Regions from separate parts of the Mammaliicoccus sp. D-M19 genome, predicted to be linked through region 2. Evidence: predicted binding sites of a transcription regulator. Region 2 holds the regulator's gene; each other region holds the start of a gene.
What was found. The regulator Rex, encoded in region 2, represses fermentation and respiration genes when NADH is low (regulators of the CRP and FNR family bind a similar motif). The targets are predictions, from matches to a motif close to TTGTGAAATATTTCACAA.
Positions count from the first base shown of each region.

Region 1: a site for Rex is predicted at 3,214-3,231, ahead of LQ675_RS01710 (cytochrome ubiquinol oxidase subunit I). Genes of this name have one in related genera too.
Region 3: a site for Rex is predicted at 2,121-2,138, ahead of LQ675_RS09005 (nitrate reductase subunit alpha). Genes of this name have one in related genera too.
Region 4: a site for Rex is predicted at 1,515-1,532, ahead of LQ675_RS08970 (nitrate/nitrite transporter). Genes of this name have one in related genera too.

Region 1 covers NZ_JAJNHW010000001.1:322,866-327,480, reverse strand. The annotation lists gene LQ675_RS01730 (phosphocarrier protein HPr) at 65-331, shown strand; gene ptsP (phosphoenolpyruvate--protein phosphotransferase) at 331-2,043, shown strand; gene LQ675_RS01720 (metallophosphoesterase) at 2,123-2,884, opposite strand; gene LQ675_RS01715 (glutaredoxin family protein) at 2,884-3,114, opposite strand; gene LQ675_RS01710 (cytochrome ubiquinol oxidase subunit I) at 3,300-4,615, shown strand, end outside.
Region 2 covers NZ_JAJNHW010000006.1:122,528-127,142, forward strand. The annotation lists gene tatC (twin-arginine translocase subunit TatC) at 1-753, opposite strand, end outside; gene LQ675_RS11745 (twin-arginine translocase TatA/TatE family subunit) at 828-1,052, opposite strand; gene LQ675_RS11750 (redox-sensing transcriptional repressor Rex) at 1,064-1,696, opposite strand; gene abc-f (ribosomal protection-like ABC-F family protein) at 1,859-3,781, shown strand; gene LQ675_RS11760 (hypothetical protein) at 4,285-4,428, shown strand; gene LQ675_RS11765 (VOC family protein) at 4,595-4,615, opposite strand, start outside.
Region 3 covers NZ_JAJNHW010000003.1:165,312-169,926, reverse strand. The annotation lists gene modA (molybdate ABC transporter substrate-binding protein) at 1-694, shown strand, start outside; gene modB (molybdate ABC transporter permease subunit) at 706-1,374, shown strand; gene LQ675_RS09010 (ATP-binding cassette domain-containing protein) at 1,381-1,980, shown strand; gene LQ675_RS09005 (nitrate reductase subunit alpha) at 2,181-4,615, shown strand, end outside.
Region 4 covers NZ_JAJNHW010000003.1:157,456-162,070, forward strand. The annotation lists gene LQ675_RS08965 (ThiF family adenylyltransferase) at 1-171, opposite strand, end outside; gene LQ675_RS08970 (nitrate/nitrite transporter) at 294-1,454, opposite strand; gene nreC (nitrate respiration regulation response regulator NreC) at 1,661-2,314, opposite strand; gene LQ675_RS08980 (sensor histidine kinase) at 2,331-3,365, opposite strand; gene nreA (nitrate respiration regulation accessory nitrate sensor NreA) at 3,362-3,805, opposite strand; gene narI (respiratory nitrate reductase subunit gamma) at 3,833-4,513, opposite strand; gene narJ (nitrate reductase molybdenum cofactor assembly chaperone) at 4,506-4,615, opposite strand, start outside.

The DNA of each region.
Region 1 (4,615 bases), on a different contig from region 2:
AATCGTATAGATAAAATTTGATTTTATACAAATTTAATATAGGTATCAGAAGGAGACAATAAAAATGGAACAAAATTCATACGTAATTATTGACGAAACGGGTATTCATGCTAGACCAGCAACAATGTTAGTTCAAACTGCATCTAAATTTGATTCAGATGTACAATTAGAATATAACGCTAAAAAAGTTAACTTAAAATCAATCATGGGTGTAATGAGCCTAGGTGTTGGTAAAGATGCTGAAATTACTATCTACGCTGAGGGTAGTGATGAGAAAGAAGCTATCGAAGCAATTACTGAAGTATTATCTAAAGAAGGATTAACTAAATAATGTCTGAAATATTAAAAGGTATAGCTGCATCTGATGGTGTGGCTATTAGTAAAGCATATTTATTAGTTGAACCTGACTTATCGTTTTCAAGCGAAAATATCAGCGATGTAGACGGCGAAGTTGAAAAGTTTAAAGCGGCTGTTAATCAATCAAAAGTTGAATTAACTCAAATTCGTAATAATGCTGAAAAACAACTTGGTGCAGATAAAGCTGCGATTTTTGATGCCCATTTATTAGTATTAGAAGATCCAGAATTATTAAATCCAATTGAAGAAAATATTCGCAATAACAAAGTAAATGCACCTACTGCATTAAATGAAGTATCAACAAACTTCATTACAATTTTTGAAAATATGGATAATGAATATATGAAAGAACGTGCAGCGGATATTCGCGATGTTTCTAAACGTATTTTGGCACATATTTTAGGTGTAGAATTACCAAACCCTAGTATGATCAATGAAAGCGTTATTATTGTAGGTGAAGATTTAACACCATCTGATACTGCGCAACTTAACAAAGAGTTTGTTAAAGGTTTTGCGACAAATATCGGTGGAAGAACTTCACACTCAGCAATAATGAGTCGTTCATTGGAAATTCCTGCTGTTGTAGGTACTAAAGATATTACAGATCGCGTAAACCATGGTGATAGTTTAATCATTGATGGTTTATCTGGTGATGTAATCATTAACCCAACAGATGACGAAGTTCAAGCATACGAACAAAAACAGAAAAACTTCTTAGCTGAAAAAGAAGAATTAGCTAAACTTGTTAATGATGAATCTGTTTCTAAAGATGGTGTTCATGTCGAATTAGCTGCGAATATTGGTACACCTAATGACTTAGAAGGTGTTAAAAATAACGGCGCAGAAGGTATCGGTTTATACCGTACTGAATTCTTATACATGGGTAGAGACAATATGCCTTCAGAAGAAGAACAATTTGAAGCATATAGCAAAGTTTTAAAAGAAATGGACGGCAAACGTGTTGTCGTTCGTACTTTAGACATAGGTGGAGATAAAGAATTATCTTATCTAAACTTACCTAAAGAAATGAACCCATTCTTAGGATATAGAGCAATTCGTTTATGTTTAGATCAAACTGAAATCTTTAGAACACAATTAAGAGCTTTATTACGCGCATCTGAATTTGGTAAGTTAAATATCATGTTCCCTATGATTGCAACTATTAAAGAATTTAGAGATGCTAAAGCAATCTTACTTGAGGAAAAAGAAAAATTAGTTTCTGAAGGTGTTAACGTTGCGGATGATATCGAAATCGGTATTATGGTAGAAATTCCATCTACTGCAGCACTTGCAGACATCTTTGCTAAAGAAGTTGATTTCTTCAGTATTGGTACGAATGATTTAATCCAATATACAATGGCTGCTGACCGTATGTCTGAGCGTGTTTCTTACTTATACCAACCATATAACCCTGCAATTCTTCGCTTAGTTAAGCAAGTAATTGAAGCTTCTCATAAAGAAGGTAAATGGACTGGTATGTGTGGAGAAATGGCTGGAGACAATACAGCAATTCCATTATTACTTGGATTAGGTTTAGATGAATTCTCTATGAGTGCGACAAGTATTCTAAAAGCTAGAAAACAAATCAAACAATTAGATCAAAAAGAAATGAAAGAATTAGCGAACAAAGCAATTAACTGTGCAACAGAAGAAGAAGTTGTAGAACTCGTTAATCAAATTCTTTAAAATTAAAAAACAGAGCGATTATCTCTTAACTTTAAGTGATAATCGCTCTGTTTTTATATGTTATGCTTTCTTTCAGACATTAATGAGATTTCAAGGTGAATATCGCAATTTCAGGTGAGCAAAAAATTCTAATAGGAAGTCTTGTCATGCCTATACCTTGATTAACGTAAAGAAATTGTCTAGTTCTAATTTGATACAAACCTTGTTTATATACTTTTCCATAAGTTGGTGTATAAATAGCGCCAATCTTAGGAAGTCGAACTTGACCACCATGAGTATGTCCAGAAAGTACTAAATGGATGTTTGGATCTAATAATTTAACTTTATCTGGTTCATGTACGAGTCCGATTCGAAAGTTTATATGACAATTTGGTACTTGGAATGAACTGCTAAAATTAGGCAGACCAAAACATAAATCGTCAATGCCATTAATCTGAATATTACCGTCAGGTGTGTTTACGACGTAAGAACTGTTTAACAAGACTTCAAAACCGGATTTATTCATGATATCTAATACTGTATGAATGCCGTTTGAACCGTAATCATGGTTGCCTGGAACAAAAAACTTTCCATATTTTGATTGAACTGTACGAAATAAAGGTATAACTAGATAAGGGTCAAAAGAAATTTGAGCAATATCATCAAAACAATCACCTGTGAAACAAACAATATCTGCTTCTTGCTTATTGATAAGACGTACAAGTTGATATAAATTTTCTAAATTAGAATAATAACCTAAATGCAAATCTGTTATATGAATAAGTTTCAGATTTGATTTTAGGTTTGTATCAATAGAATGTTTGGTGATTTTAATTTTAGAACTTGGAAATTGAATCTTCATTAATGAATGCCCAATGCTTTATTAAAAGATTCTATATCAACTTGATAAAAAACTTTTCCATTAATGAGAACAGTAGGTGTTGAAAAACTGTCTAGATCGATAAGTTCATTTTTAAACTGTTTGTTTTTTATATTTTTTTCTGTAAATGGAATTTCTTTTTCAGTAAAATATTGTTTTACAAATTGGCAAGGGGGACATTGGTCTTGAGTATAAATTGTAACTTCACTCATAGCTTTCACCTCAACTTTATATAGACATATTATAAATGATTTTTTAAAGCGTTCAACGATTAAGTCCTATTTTGCCATTAATTTGTCATTACTTTGTAAATGTTAAACATTTCACAAATGATTAAAGTGTTGTATAATAAGATTAAATTGTGATGTATATCACAAACGTTGAATGGAGGAATATTATGGATGCAGTAGTTATAAGTCGTTTACTAACTGCTATGACATTGGGGTTCCATATCATTTTTGCAACAATTGGTGTGGGTATCCCATTAATGTTTGCAATTGCTGAATTCATAGGTATTAAGAACAATAATCCTATGTATATTGCGATGGCAAAACGTTGGTCTAAAGGTTATACGATTACTGTAGCGGTCGGAGTAGTTACGGGAACAATTATTGGTCTACAATTATCATTATTGTGGCCATCATTTATGCAATTAGGTGGTCAAGTTATTGCACTACCATTATTTATGGAAACATTCGCCTTTTTCTTTGAGGCTATTTTCTTAAGTATTTATTTATATACGTGGGATAGATTCAAAGGTAAATGGACGCACTTTTTAATTACGTTACCAGTCATTATTGGTGGTACATTTTCAGCGTTCTTTATAACATCTGTGAATTCTTTCATGAATACGCCAAATGGATTCGATTTTATCAATGGAAAATTGATGAATATTGATCCAGTTGCAGCGATGTTTAATGCATCATTCGGTATTAGATCATTTCACGTTGTATCGACTGCGTTTATGACAGCTGCATTTATTTTAGCAAGTATAGCAGCATATCGTTTAATTAAGAATAAATTTATAGACGATAAAGAATATCATAAAAAAGCACTCAAACTTACGATGACAGTCGGTTTAATTGCGAGTTTACTTGCGATGTTAGCAGGAGATTTATCAGCTAAGTTCTTACATCAAGAACAACCTGAAAAATTAGCAGCTATGGAATGGCATTTTGAAAGTGAATCAAAAGCAGACCTTGTATTATTTGGGGTAGTAGATGAAGATAAACAAGAAGTAAAAGGTGCTATTAAAATACCTGGCGCTTTAAGTTTCTTATCTGATAGTAATTTTAATACTGAAGTTAAAGGATTAAACGAATTTAAGAGTGATGAAACACCACCACTTATCATTCACTATTTCTTTGATTTGATGGTATTCTTTGGTGTTTATTGTTTTGTCGTTTCAGCTTTATTTATTGTATTAAAATGGGTGAAAAAATGGTCACAATATAGTAAACCAATCTTATATTTAGCAGTATTAACCGGACCACTTGCAATGCTTGCAATTGAATTTGGTTGGTTCTTAGCCGAGATGGGTAGACAACCTTGGATATTAAGAGGTTACTTAAAAGTTGCACAAGCTGCAACAAATGCTGACGGACTAGCACTCGTATTCATTGCATTTGCAATACTTTATTTAGTTCTTGGTATTTCATCAAGTTATGTACTTATTAGAATGTTTAGTCACAGTAAAGCGACTGATGATGTAAA
Region 2 (4,615 bases):
CATCCCCAGTTCTTCTTCCATTAATTTTTGCTCTGCTTTTAAATATTTTTTATAGCCTATTTTTGAAATAATAATGCTGATTTCATAAAGTAAAATCATTGGTAATGTAAACAACATATGTGTCATAAAGTCAGGTGGTGCGATTAACGCAGCCACAACAAGTAAAATAAAATACGCATATTTTCTATTTTTCTTTAAAAACATCGGTGTAACGATACCTAATCGCGTTAAAAATAGTAATAAAATTGGTAATTGAAAGACAAAACCGAATGGTATTGTAAATTTAAACATTTCACTAAAGTATTCTTTAATCCCGATTGTTTGCTTGATCCCCATATCATCAGCTAATCCCATTGTGAACGAAATTAAATACGGAAAAATCACAAAGTATGAGAATAATAAACCACCTACAAATAAAATCAAACTAAATGGTATATAACTTAATGTCACTTTTTGTTCTTTCGGATGTAAACCTGGAGATATAAATGCCCATAATTCGTATAAAATTACAGGCGATACTATGATAAATGCAATCACAATTATCATTGTTATGTATATCGTTAATGGATCCGTTATTCTAAATGCATTGAGTTCTAATGTTTGTGTAAAATCATCATTTGTTATATAAAAAATAACTGGTTTAGCTACGAAAAAGCCAACGATGAGACCACCAACAAGGAAATATGCAATGATCATAATACGTCCACGAAGTTCTTCTAAGTGTTCGACAAATGTTAAATTGTCTTTATCCACCGTCTTACCTCCAATCTAAAAAAGATGTGGCAGGAAACCCGCCACATTCATGGGAACATCTGTTAAATAAAATTCTATTTAACTTCTTTATCTTTGCTATCTTCTGGAGTGCTTTTCTTCTCATCAAAGTTTGTCATGCCATCAGTCGCATCTTTAAATTCTTTTAAAGTTGAACCCATTGCTCTACCGAATTGTGGTAATTTCTTTGGTCCAAATATAATTAATGCAACTACCCCTATAAATAATAAACTGACTGGTCCTGAAATACCAAGTGTGTTAATAAACATTAAAGCTTCCATTTGATACCCTCCTATTGATTCTTCATAAAGAAGATTAAAGATTGTAATTCAATTCCTAAATCTATATGATGAACCTGCACTTTCTCAGGTACATTAATTCTTTGAGGTGTAAAATTCAAAATACCAGTAATACCCGAAGATGTTATACGATCCGCAACTTTTTGAGCTGCTTGTTGTGGTACTGTTAATATTACAACTTGTATACCTACTTCTTCAACTACCTTTTCAAAATCATCCATACTATCCACAGTTAATTTACCAACCATACTTCCAATGATATCTTCTGATTGATCAAAAGCAGCTACTATTTGCATTCTATCATTTACAGTAAAGTTATAATTCACAAGTGCAGTACCTAAATTACCAACACCAACGATTGCGACTTTAGTCATATCATCTTGTTCAAGCGTTGTTCTAAAAAATTTAAGTAAATAACTAATATTGTAACCATAACCTTTTTTACCTAATTCACCAAAATACGAAAAATCTCGACGAATGGTAGCTGAATCAATTTTAAGTCCTTCACTTAATTCTTTCGATGAAACACGATCTACGCCAGAATTATGCAATGTGCTAACAAATCTATAATAAAGAGGCAAACGTTTCAAAGTTGCTTTAGGGATCTTCACATCATTCTTTGCCAAAATCCTCACCTTTTCCAATATAAAATAATGTGATTGCGTTCACATCTAATGGCTTAATTATAACAAACTTCACGTAAAATAACTATATAAATATTGTATGTGATTTACATACAATTATCACTCGTTTTCATGTAAAATAATAACTAATAGAGAGGTGTAAACATGATACTTTTACAAATAAATAAATTAGAGAAATCTTATGATGGAGAAGTTATATTCTCTGATGTAGATTTCGAAGTAAAAACCGGTGAAAGAATCGCTATTGTCGGTAGAAATGGCGCGGGAAAAACAACATTAATGAAAATCATTGCTGGTGTTGAATCATATGATGAAGGAAATATTTCTAAAGGTAAACAGGTTACGATGGGATACCTTACTCAACAAATGACATTAGATTCTAATGACACTGTTATGAATGAAATGAAAAAACCATTTAAAGACGTTATCAATATTGAAGATAAAATGAAAACTTTAACAGATTGGTTAAGTATTCATGCTGATGAGTATGACCAAGATATATATAAAGAAAAATTGTCACAATACGAAGCGTTATCTAATCAATATGAATTAATGGATGGCTATAATTACGAAAGCAAAATTAAGACCGTATTAACAGGTTTAGACTTTAAAGAATCTGACTTTGATAGACAAATTCAATCATTTAGCGGCGGCCAAAAAACAAGATTATCTATGGCTCAAATGTTATTAAGTGAACCTGATTTACTGTTACTCGATGAACCTACGAACCATTTAGATATGGAAACAACTGAATGGCTAGAAAATTATTTAACTCACTTTAAAGGTGCAATTGTTATCATCAGTCACGACAGATACTTCTTAGATAAAATAGTCAATCAAGTATATGATGTCGCTTTAGGTTCTGTTAAAAAGTATGTCGGTAATTATAGTAAATTCTTAAAAGAACGAGATGCACATTACGAAAAAGTCATGGCTGAATATGAAAGACAACAAAGTGAAATTAAAAAGTTAGAAACATTTGTCGAAAAAAATATTACACGTGCTTCAACAAGCGGCATGGCAAAAAGTCGTCGTAAAGTATTAGAAAGAATGGAAAGAATCGAAAAGCCGAGACTTGATGCTAAAAGTGCACAAATAAATTTTGAAATAACTAGAGCTACTGGTGAAGATGTACTTAAAGTTCAAAATTTGGATATTGGTTATTCTAAAAGCATTACACCAACTATCAACTTAGAAGTTAAACGACATGATCGAATTGCGATAATTGGTCCAAATGGTATTGGTAAATCTACGTTGATTAAAACAATAGCTCAAAAAATACCTGCTTTAGGCGGTAATATTGTTTATGGTTCTAATATTCAAATTGGTTATTACGACCAAAAACAAGCAGAATTCACTTCTAATATGACAATCTTAGACTATGTTTGGAATCAATATGCACATATGCCTGAGAAAGATATAAGAACAATTTTAGGTAGATTTTTATTTACTCAAGAAGAAGTAAAAAAAGTCATTAATGATTTATCTGGTGGAGAAAAAGCCAGACTTCAACTCGCTTTACTCATGTTAGAAAAAAACAATGTACTCATATTAGATGAACCTACCAACCACTTAGATATCGATTCTAAAGAAATGTTGGAACAAGCTTTGCAAAATTTTGAAGGTACACTACTCTTTGTATCACATGACCGTTATTTTATTAACGAACTAGCAAATAATATTTTCCACATCACACAAAATGGAAATGAATTATTTAGAGGCGATTACCAATATTATTTAGAAAAACTTGAACAACGTGAAGCTATTAGTCGTTATGAACAAGAAGACATCAAATCTACTGAAACGCCTAAAGACGATCAATATTACGCAAATCAAAAGCAACTAAAAAAGGAAAAACGTAAACTTGAAAGACAGTTAGAAGAAATTGAAAATAATATTTCCACATATGAAGAACAAATCTCTGGCTATGAGCATCAACTTACGTTACCAGAGATATTTAATGATATTGAAAAAAGCAATGAAATCAATAACTTACGAGTTGAAGCAGAACGTTTGCTCGAAGAAAACATGGAAAAATGGGAAAAACTTGAAAGTAAGTTAAATTAACAAAAAGCGACTGAGGTAAATTTTACACCTCAGTCGTTTTTTCTGTAATAATTAAACACATCTTTATACACATCAAAAAGTCTTATTTTTCAAGTAATCCACAAAGTTATCCTAGTTATACACAGGTAAAATGTAAAAAATCAATCTAAACCAAGTAACTTATCCACAATTATTTATAAACTTATACTAATGTTATCCACAAAATGTGGTTAACTTGTGCACAAGTACAAATGTTCTGTATTGACTTTATGATAAATACGTGACCTTCATGTATTTTTTGTAAATATTTTAAATTCAAAATGTTGAAATGACTAAAATATTAATATATTTATCAATTAGGCTAGATTTAATATTCAATTCGTCTTATAATTTACATAACCAATTTTCTTGTTTTAAAAACTTTAGTTATAAATACTACTTTTATTTTGAAGTTAATAATGTGCTTAGAGTTAAATTTCATTGATTAATTGGTCTTGTGTATGCTACAGAAGGGATGATGATTTATGAAACAATCTAACATTGAAAATTATACAACGAAAGCTAAGGAACTATTGAAACATAAAATTATAACTAAAGAAGAATATGATCAGCGTATAAAAGATTATACTGACTACACGAATAGTGAAGGCAAATATGCACGTAAATAGAAAAGACTGGGACATAATGTAATGTCTCAGTCTTTTGTAGTATCTTGGCAGTAGATGACTGAATTGAAATGCGCTTGTACCAAGCTTTTTCAACTCTAGTCATCCTTGCCGGGGCGGGACTACGAAATCTTTTTATACAAATTAGATTTCTGTCCCGCTCCCTATTCTATTCTGTATATGAATTTAC
Region 3 (4,615 bases), on a different contig from region 2:
TAAAGCTAAAAAAGAAACTGAAAGCAAGACGTTAACAGTATCAGCAGCAGCAAGTTTGACAGATGTTTCTAAAGCTCTAGAAAAAGAATTTAAAAAGAAGCATCCGAATACCAATATTAAATTCAATTATGGTGGTTCAGGTAGTTTACGTAAACAAGTAGAAGCTGGTGCAGATGTAGACGTATTAATGTCTGCAAACACTTCTGATGTTGATAAATTACAAGATAGTAAAAAAGTTAAAGAAGTTTATGATTACGCTAAAAATAAATTAATTATCATTAAATACGAAAACTCTAGCATCAAAAATATTAAAGATGTTAGTGCGCCTAACAAAGTCGCAATTGGTGAAGAAAAAAGTGTACCAGCAGGTCGCTACGCTGTAGAGTATTTGAAAAAAGAAGATCTATATAACGGCATGACAAGTACATTTGTTTTCGCAAAAGATGTTAAACAAGTATTAAACTATGTTCAAAAAGAAAATGCAGAAGCAGGATTTGTATACGCAACAGATATGTATAAAGGTAAAGATAAAAAAGTCGATAACGTCGTTAAATTAGCAGATGCACCTTTAGATCATCCAATTACTTATAGAGCTGGTCTTGTTACTGACAAGAAAGAAGCTAAAGAATGGTTTGAATTCTTAAAATCAAAAGAAGCAAAAGAAATTCTTAAAGAATATCACTTTGAAGGATAGGAGATAACGCTATGCCAGACTTAACACCACTATGGATATCAATTAAAGTAACAATTATCAGTACAATCATTGTTTGTATCCTAGGTATTATTCTGGCAAAGCTGATGCTCAATTATAAAGGTAAATTAAAGCCTGTAATCGAAAGCATCATTATGCTTCCAATTGTATTACCACCGACAGTTATGGGTTTTATACTCCTTATTGTATTTGGTAAAAATAAATTTTTTGGACAATTTTTATCTGATGTATTGCATATCAATGTGATTTTTACGTGGGTAGGTGCGGTGATTGCAGCGATTATTGTAAGTTTACCGCTTATGTACCAACATGTAATGAATGGATTTCAATCTATTAATCCAAAGATGCTAAACTCAGCAAGAACGATGGGCGCTAGTGAAGGGAAAATTTTTAGAACGATTATTTTACCGTTATCAAAACAATCCATTTTCTCTGGTGTAGTAATGAGTTTTGCTAGAGGGTTAGGAGAATTTGGTGCAACGCTCATGATTGCTGGCTATATTCCTGGTTTAACGAACACATTGCCATTAGAAATTTATTTCTTAGTGCAAGCTGGTGAGGAATACAAAGCATGGTTATGGGTTATTGTACTTATCGCATTTGCAGTTTGTGTGATTAGCTCACTTAATATATTAAATCAAAAGAATCATAAATGGGAGTAGATATGGATGATTGATATATCAATTAAAAAGTTAATCAAAGACAGAACGATATCATTAAATATCCAATCTGATACTCCGAAAATTTATGCGATAGTTGGACGATCAGGTATAGGTAAATCTACATTATTGAACATTATTGCAGGACTTACAGAAGCGGAAACTTGCAGAATAGAAATTAATCAAAAAGTGCTCAGTGATCAAAAGCATGTGATTAAAGTGCAAGATAGAAATATTGGCTATCTGTTTCAAGATTATCAACTTTTTCCACATAAGATAGTTCATGAAAATATTCATTATATGATTGAGCCTAATAAAGAGACAGAGCAATTGATTAAACATTTACGTATAGAAAATTGTTTAAATCAATATCCATCTACTTTATCTGGTGGAGAGTCACAAAGAGTTGCATTATGTAGAGTATTAAGTGTCAAACCTAACTTATTACTATTAGATGAACCATTTTCAAGTTTAGATGATGAAACAAAAGACGAAGGTATGGCATTAGTAAAGTCCATTTTCAAGACTTGGCAAATACCGATCATACTTGTGTCCCATTCTAAAAAAGAAGTTCAAATTTTAGCAGATGAAGTTATCGAAATTAATTAACAGTTAATTGTAAGGTGAAAATAAATAATATGTCCGAAGCCTCAAACAAAGATCAACACTTTGTTTGAGGCTTTTTTGCGCAAATAAAGGAATGTAGGGAATTCGTCATGTTGTATAGGTAATCCCCTAATACATAAACATTGTGAAAAAAATTACAATTGATATAGATAATTAAGGGCAAATAATAGGAGGTTCTAACTATGTCTAAGTTAGGTTTGAAATTCTTTAAGCCAACCGAAAAATTTAATGGAAATTGGTCTATCTTAGAAGAAAAAAGTAGAGAATGGGAGAAAATGTACAGAGAAAGATGGAGTCACGATAAAGTTGTCAGAACGACTCATGGTGTAAACTGTACAGGCTCTTGTTCATGGAAAGTGTTCGTGAAAAATGGTGTGATTACATGGGAAAATCAACAAATTGATTATCCTTCTTGTGGACCTGATATGCCTGAATTTGAACCTAGAGGATGTCCGCGTGGTGCTTCTTTTTCATGGTATGAATATAGTCCATTACGTGTGAAATTCCCTTACGTTAGAGGTAAGTTGTGGAAACTTTGGAAAGCTGCTTTAAGTGAATACGGAGATCCTGTTGTCGCTTGGGCATCCATTGTTGAAGATGAACAGAAAGCTGAAATTTATAAAAGTGCACGCGGTAAAGGTGGACATGTTCGCGTAAATTGGAGAGATGTTACACAACTCATCACAGCACAAATTATATATACTGTGAAAAAATATGGTCCAGACAGAATTGCTGGATTTACACCTATACCGGCTATGTCCATGATTAGCTATGCTTCAGGTGCGCGTTTTATATCGTTATTAGGTGGGGAAATGCTTAGTTTTTATGATTGGTATGCTGACTTACCACCTGCTTCACCACAAATATGGGGTGAACAAACGGATGTACCTGAATCAAGTGATTGGTATAACGCCGGTTATATTATTATGTGGGGATCGAATGTACCATTAACGCGTACACCAGATGCGCATTTTATGACTGAAGTAAGATATAAAGGTACTAAAGTTGTGTCTGTCGCACCAGACTATGCTGAAAATGTAAAATTTGCTGATAACTGGTTAGCACCAAATCCTGGTACAGATGCAGCATTAGCGCAAGCTATGACACATGTCATTCTTCAAGAATATTATGAAGATAAACAAGAAGAAATGTTTATCAACTATGCAAAACAATACACTGATATGCCTTTTATCATACAACTTGATAAACATGGAGAAGGTTATAAAGCAGGTCGTTTCTTAAGATCAAGTGATTTAGGTATGGAAACAGAACATGCAGAATGGAAACCAGTAGTTTACGACCAAAATAGTGAACAACTTGTCATACCTAATGGAACGATGGGACAAAGATATGAAGAAGGCGTTAAATGGAACTTAAATTTAGTAGGTGAAGATGGAAAAGAAATAGATCCAGCTCTATCTTTTAAAGACCATGATTCTAAAGTGATCACAATTCAATTTCCGTATTTTGATAATGATGGAAATGGTATTTTCGAAAGACCTATTATCGTTAAAGAAATCGAAAATAAGGACGGAGAAACAATTTATATCGCGACAATATACGACTTAATGACAAGTCAATATGGCGTAAGAAGATTAAATCATCCACTTGAAGCATCAAGTTATGAAGATGAAAATTCTATGTATTCACCTAAATGGCAAGAAAAAGTAACAGGTGTTAAATCTTCAATAGTGACGCAAGTGGCAAGAGAATTTGCGCAAAATGCAGTTGATACAAATGGTCGCTCAATGATTATTATGGGGGCAGGTATCAATCACTGGTTTAACTCTGATACAATTTATCGCTCTATATTAAACCTTGTTATATTATGCGGATGCCAAGGTGTAAATGGTGGCGGATGGGCGCATTACGTTGGTCAAGAAAAATGTCGTCCGATAGAAGGTTGGTCAACGATTGCTTTTGCGAAGGATTGGCAAGGACCACCTAGACTTCAAAATGCAACAAGTTGGTTCTACTTTGCAACGGATCAGTGGAAATATGAAGAGTCTGGTGTTGATAAATTACAGTCACCATTATCAAATGAATTGAAACATCAACATCCAGCTGATTATAACGTATTAGCTGCACGATTAGGATGGCTACCATCATATCCTCAATTTGATTGTAATAGCTTATTGTTTGGAGAAGAAGCGAAAGATGCAGGGGATGACTCAAATGAAGCGATTCTTCAAAGGGCAATTGAATCAGTAAAATCTAAAAAGACTAAATTTGCTATAGAAGACCCAGATGCAAAGAAAAATCATCCAAAAACATTGTTTGTATGGCGTTCAAATTTAATCTCTAGTTCAGCAAAAGGACAAGAGTACTTTATGAAACATTTATTAGGTACTAAATCAGGTCTATTAGCAAATCCTAATGAAACAGATAAACCAGAAGAGATTGTTTGGCGAGAAGAAACAACCGGCAAATTAGATTTATTAGTTGCGCTAGATTTTAGAATGACAGCAACACCGTTGTATGCAGATGTCGTATTACCGGCAGCAACATGGTATGAAAAACATGATATATCTTCTACTGATATGCATCCATTCATACATCCGTTTAACCCTGCAGTTGACCCATTATGGGAATCAAAATCAGACTGGGATATTTATAA
Region 4 (4,615 bases), on a different contig from region 2:
ATCTCGATCAATAATATTGAGTCTCTGTATCCCCGACCTAGTCAACTGTTCAGCAACATGCGTACCAAGTGCACCCATGCCTACAATTGTGACACTCGCTTGTTCAATTCTTTCTTGACCTTGTTCTCCAATTTTATCGAATAAAATTTGACGAGAATAACGTTCGTTCATTTATATCAACCTTTCACGAATCTCTTTAACTCTATTATAAAGTTAAACGCTTTTATCCTCAATTAATTGTAAGGCTGAGACAATACATTGTCCCAGCCTTCTTAATTTTTAAAGACAAACAACTATAGATACTTTCTTTCTATTTTAGTCATATGCATCATTGTGATAAGTGCAATCACACCAAATATAGCAAGCATAAAGAATGCTAAATGATTTGAACCAGTCAAACTCGTTACTAACGTTATAATTAATGGTGGGAAAAAGCCTCCGAGTCCACCCATCATAGATACAATTCCGTTTACAACACCCGCTTCTTTTGTGAAGTATGTTGGTACAAGTTTAAATACAAGTCCATTACCAATACCTGCACAAACACTTACCGTCAAACATCCAATTGTAAACAAGATGAGATGATGTGATATTGAAAGTACGATTGCACCTGCTATTAAACCGATAAAAAATACTTTCAATACGTTTAAAGCATTAAATTTATCTCCTAACATACCACCTATTGGTCTAAGTAATGTTGCGATTGCAATAAAGATACCTGTTCTAATACCAGCATCTACTTTATCAATTTCAAAATGACTCACTAAAAAGTTTGGCAAGAACAAACCAAATGCAACAAATGCACCAAACGTAATAAAATACCAGAAACTAAAATAGTAAAGTTTATAGTTATTGATAACTTGTTTCGTTTGTGAAATCATTGGAATTTTGACTTTATGTTCTTCCTTATCTCCAAAGATAAACATTAATACTGCGAAGATAAGTAATACGATTAAATAAAGTTGAACAGTATGTTGCCATCCGATAATGCCTGCTATTGGAGGCGCTAAAAATGATGATACGGCTGTCCCTAAATTACCCATTCCATAAATACCATTCGCAAAACCATGTTTTTCTTTTGGAAAATATTTAGGAATAGATGTAACACCTACTGAAAAGATTGCACCACCAAGACCAATAAAGAATCCTGCAACCATCAATCCTGTAGTTGAATGTGCTTGACTTAAATAAAATACTGGAAACAATAAAATAATAAAACTCACTAAAAATACCAATCTAGAACCTAACAAGTTCGTATAATAGCCAATCGGTATTCTTAATATTGATCCTAAAATAACGGGGATTGCTAAAATAATAGCTTTCTGACCTTCTTCAACACTTATATCTTGTGTAATATAAGGCATTAAAGGTGCGAGTATACTCCAAACCATAAATCCTGCCATTAAACTAAAGGTTTGGAGTGGTAGTTGAACTTTTCCTAAGTTATTTCTCATGTTTTTCACCCTTCGAAATTAATCTTTATGTATAATCTTTCCAATATTATTGTAGGTCATTTGTGAAAAAGTGCACATAAGGATATCCCCTTATTGAAACATGGAAAATCCCTATATTCATTTATAAATTCAATACACTAAAAAAACATAAAAAGACCTGATAAATTGAGGCTTTTGAGCCAAAAATTTATCAGGTCAATTTCATTTTAGAAGTCCAATAATTTTTTCTTCATAGCATATTCAACTAATTCTGGGCGCGATTTTAAACCAAGTTTATCCATAATTCTCGCTTTATGTGCTTCAATCGTTTTGACAGAAACAAATAATTTCTCCGCGATTTCTTTATTACCATAGCCCTTTGCAATTAAAGGTAAGATTTCTAGTTCTCTTTGAGATAATATTTTAAATGGATCAGAAGTACTTTGATCACTGTTATCTTGATGATTAAAAAGTTCATTTACAAGAGAACTTGTAACTTTAGAATCAATATACATATCACCTCTATATATCGTTCTTACAGCATGTATTAATTCTTCATCTGGTGCATTTTTCAAGATATATCCTTTAGCACCACTTCTTAGTACATGAAATAAATATTCTTCATCATCATACATTGTTAATATTAATATTTTAGTTTGCTTAAAGTCATCTGATATTTTACCAGTTGCGATTAATCCCGATTCACCAGGTGGCATACTTAAATCCATGATCAATACATCTGGTGAATATTTTGCAACCATTTGATATGCTTCTATACCATCTGCAGCTGTCGCAACAACTTCCATGTCTTCTTGATAATTTAAAATCATTGAAAAGCCTGTTCTCACCACTGCATGATCATCTGCTATTACGATGTTCATATATACCACCCACCATTTATGCTATTGGTACATTCAATTTAATATTTGTACCTTTTTTAAGTTTACTTTCGATATTGATTTTACCGCCAACGATTTCAGCTCGTTCTTTCATACCATATATACCTAGTCCTGAACCTTTTGGCTGACTACCTAATACAAATCCATTCCCTTGGTCAGCAATTTCAACTTCTATTTCATTTCCATCACAAGACATATGTACATCAACACTATCCACATTAGCATACTTTAATGCATTAAACACTGCTTCTTGTACAATTCTATATACGACCGTTTCTATTTCCGTATTAAAACGTTTAATAGACGAATCATAATGATAGTGAACATGGAAACCGAAATTTTTCTCAAGCTGTTTAAAATATGACTTGAATGCTGCGTCTAATCCAAGATCATCTAATGATGAAGGTCTTAGTTCTAAAGATAAGTTTCTAATATCATCGATTAATCGAGACATTAACGTTTCAATATGTTGAGATTGTTGCTTCAATTCGTCAATATCATTCTGATATTTCAATAATCTAAGTTCAACACTGACATTAAGCAATTCTTGAACAACACCATCGTGTAATTCTCTAGAAATTCTTTTACGCTCGTTTTCTTGTGCGGATATTGTTTTTTGGATCATCGTTTGCTGATGTAATTTCTGTTGTCTTTCAATTTGTGGTGATACATTTTGTAATGTATACACTTTAACATCGTCTTCTTGACTAATCGTTTGATAAGTCGCTGTAAAAGGTTCAACAGTCCCGCTATTCGTCTGCATAAACACTTGAAAGCTTGTGTTGCCAATCTTTGAAGACTCTAAAAAGCAGTCTCTACATGATTGTAAGGCATATTCATTTGAATAACCTTCACATCTACTACAAATGGCATGTGTCAATGATGATTGATTGTCTTCAGAGATTACTTTTCGGGCAGCTTCATTCATATTAATAACCTGTCCTTTACTATTTAAAAACACAATCATTTCGCTCGTTTTTTCATAGTATTGTTTTAATATATCCATCAATATTGAAGCATCTTCTGAACTCATACATTCATCATGTCCTTTCCATAAAATGGTCCAAAGCGATTAAAATCATTCATATCTATTTCAGGAAATCGTTTTTCATCACGTTGTCCGAGCAAGAGTACACCACAAACTCGGTATTTTTTCCATAATGGAATCGCAAGCAATGATGTTAATTGTTCACTTTGTACGATCGGATAGTTAAAGGGGTGATCATGATAGGGACTTTCTTTCAAATCATGAATTTTAACAGGTTTCCCACTTTTGATAACAATTCCTGCTATTCCTCTTCCGCTTCTTAATACGATGTTTTGATATCTATGATTTAAATTTCCAGATACATACTGCCATTTTATATGAAAGTGAGCAGCGTTTTCAGAAGTCATTGCTAATCCGACAAAATCAACACCATAAGTACTACGAATAAGATCCAACTGTTCCTGAAAATCAAAATCATTAGACATTTTAAACACCTCGCTTTTACTTATAGTTTAATTCGTTTTATGTTTTCTGTAAATAATGTAACTTCTACTAAAGTAATTAAGTGGAACACTCCAAACATGTACCAATCTCGTAAATGGCCATAAACTTGTGATTAAGAATCCTAAAATAATATGTACCTTAAATGTTAAAGGGACGTCATTCATTAAAGCAACATCCGGTTTAAAGATTAACAAGCCTCTAAACCAAACAGAAATTGTTTGTCTATAATCAAAGTCTGGTGTTGTCGCGTTCGTCCATAACGTCGAGATACAACCCATCAACACGATAACTAACAATAATATATTTACAATAATATCCGATGCTGAACTTAACCTTCTTACATTTTGTTTCGTGATTCTTCTAGCTGTTAAGAGGACCATACCGATTAATGTCACAATACCGAAAATACTCCCAATATAAACTGCGCCGATATGATATAAATGATCATTAACGCCGACACTACTTAGCCATTCTGCAGGTACACCTAAACCAACTACATGTCCGAATATAACTGGAATAATACCTAAGTGAAATAAAATACTTCCCCACATCAATTGTTTCTTCTCAATAAACTCACTAGACTTTGCTGTCCATGAAAATTGATCATATTTAAATCTAAATAAATGACCAATAATAAAAATAGCGATACATAAATAAGGATAGATAACCCATATAAATTGATTAATCACCGTTGATCACCTTCTCTTGCTCTACTACACATGATTTTAACGTTTCTCTAATTGCTTTAATCAAATGAAAGTACGGACTGTTTTGTTTACCTAATGCTTGAA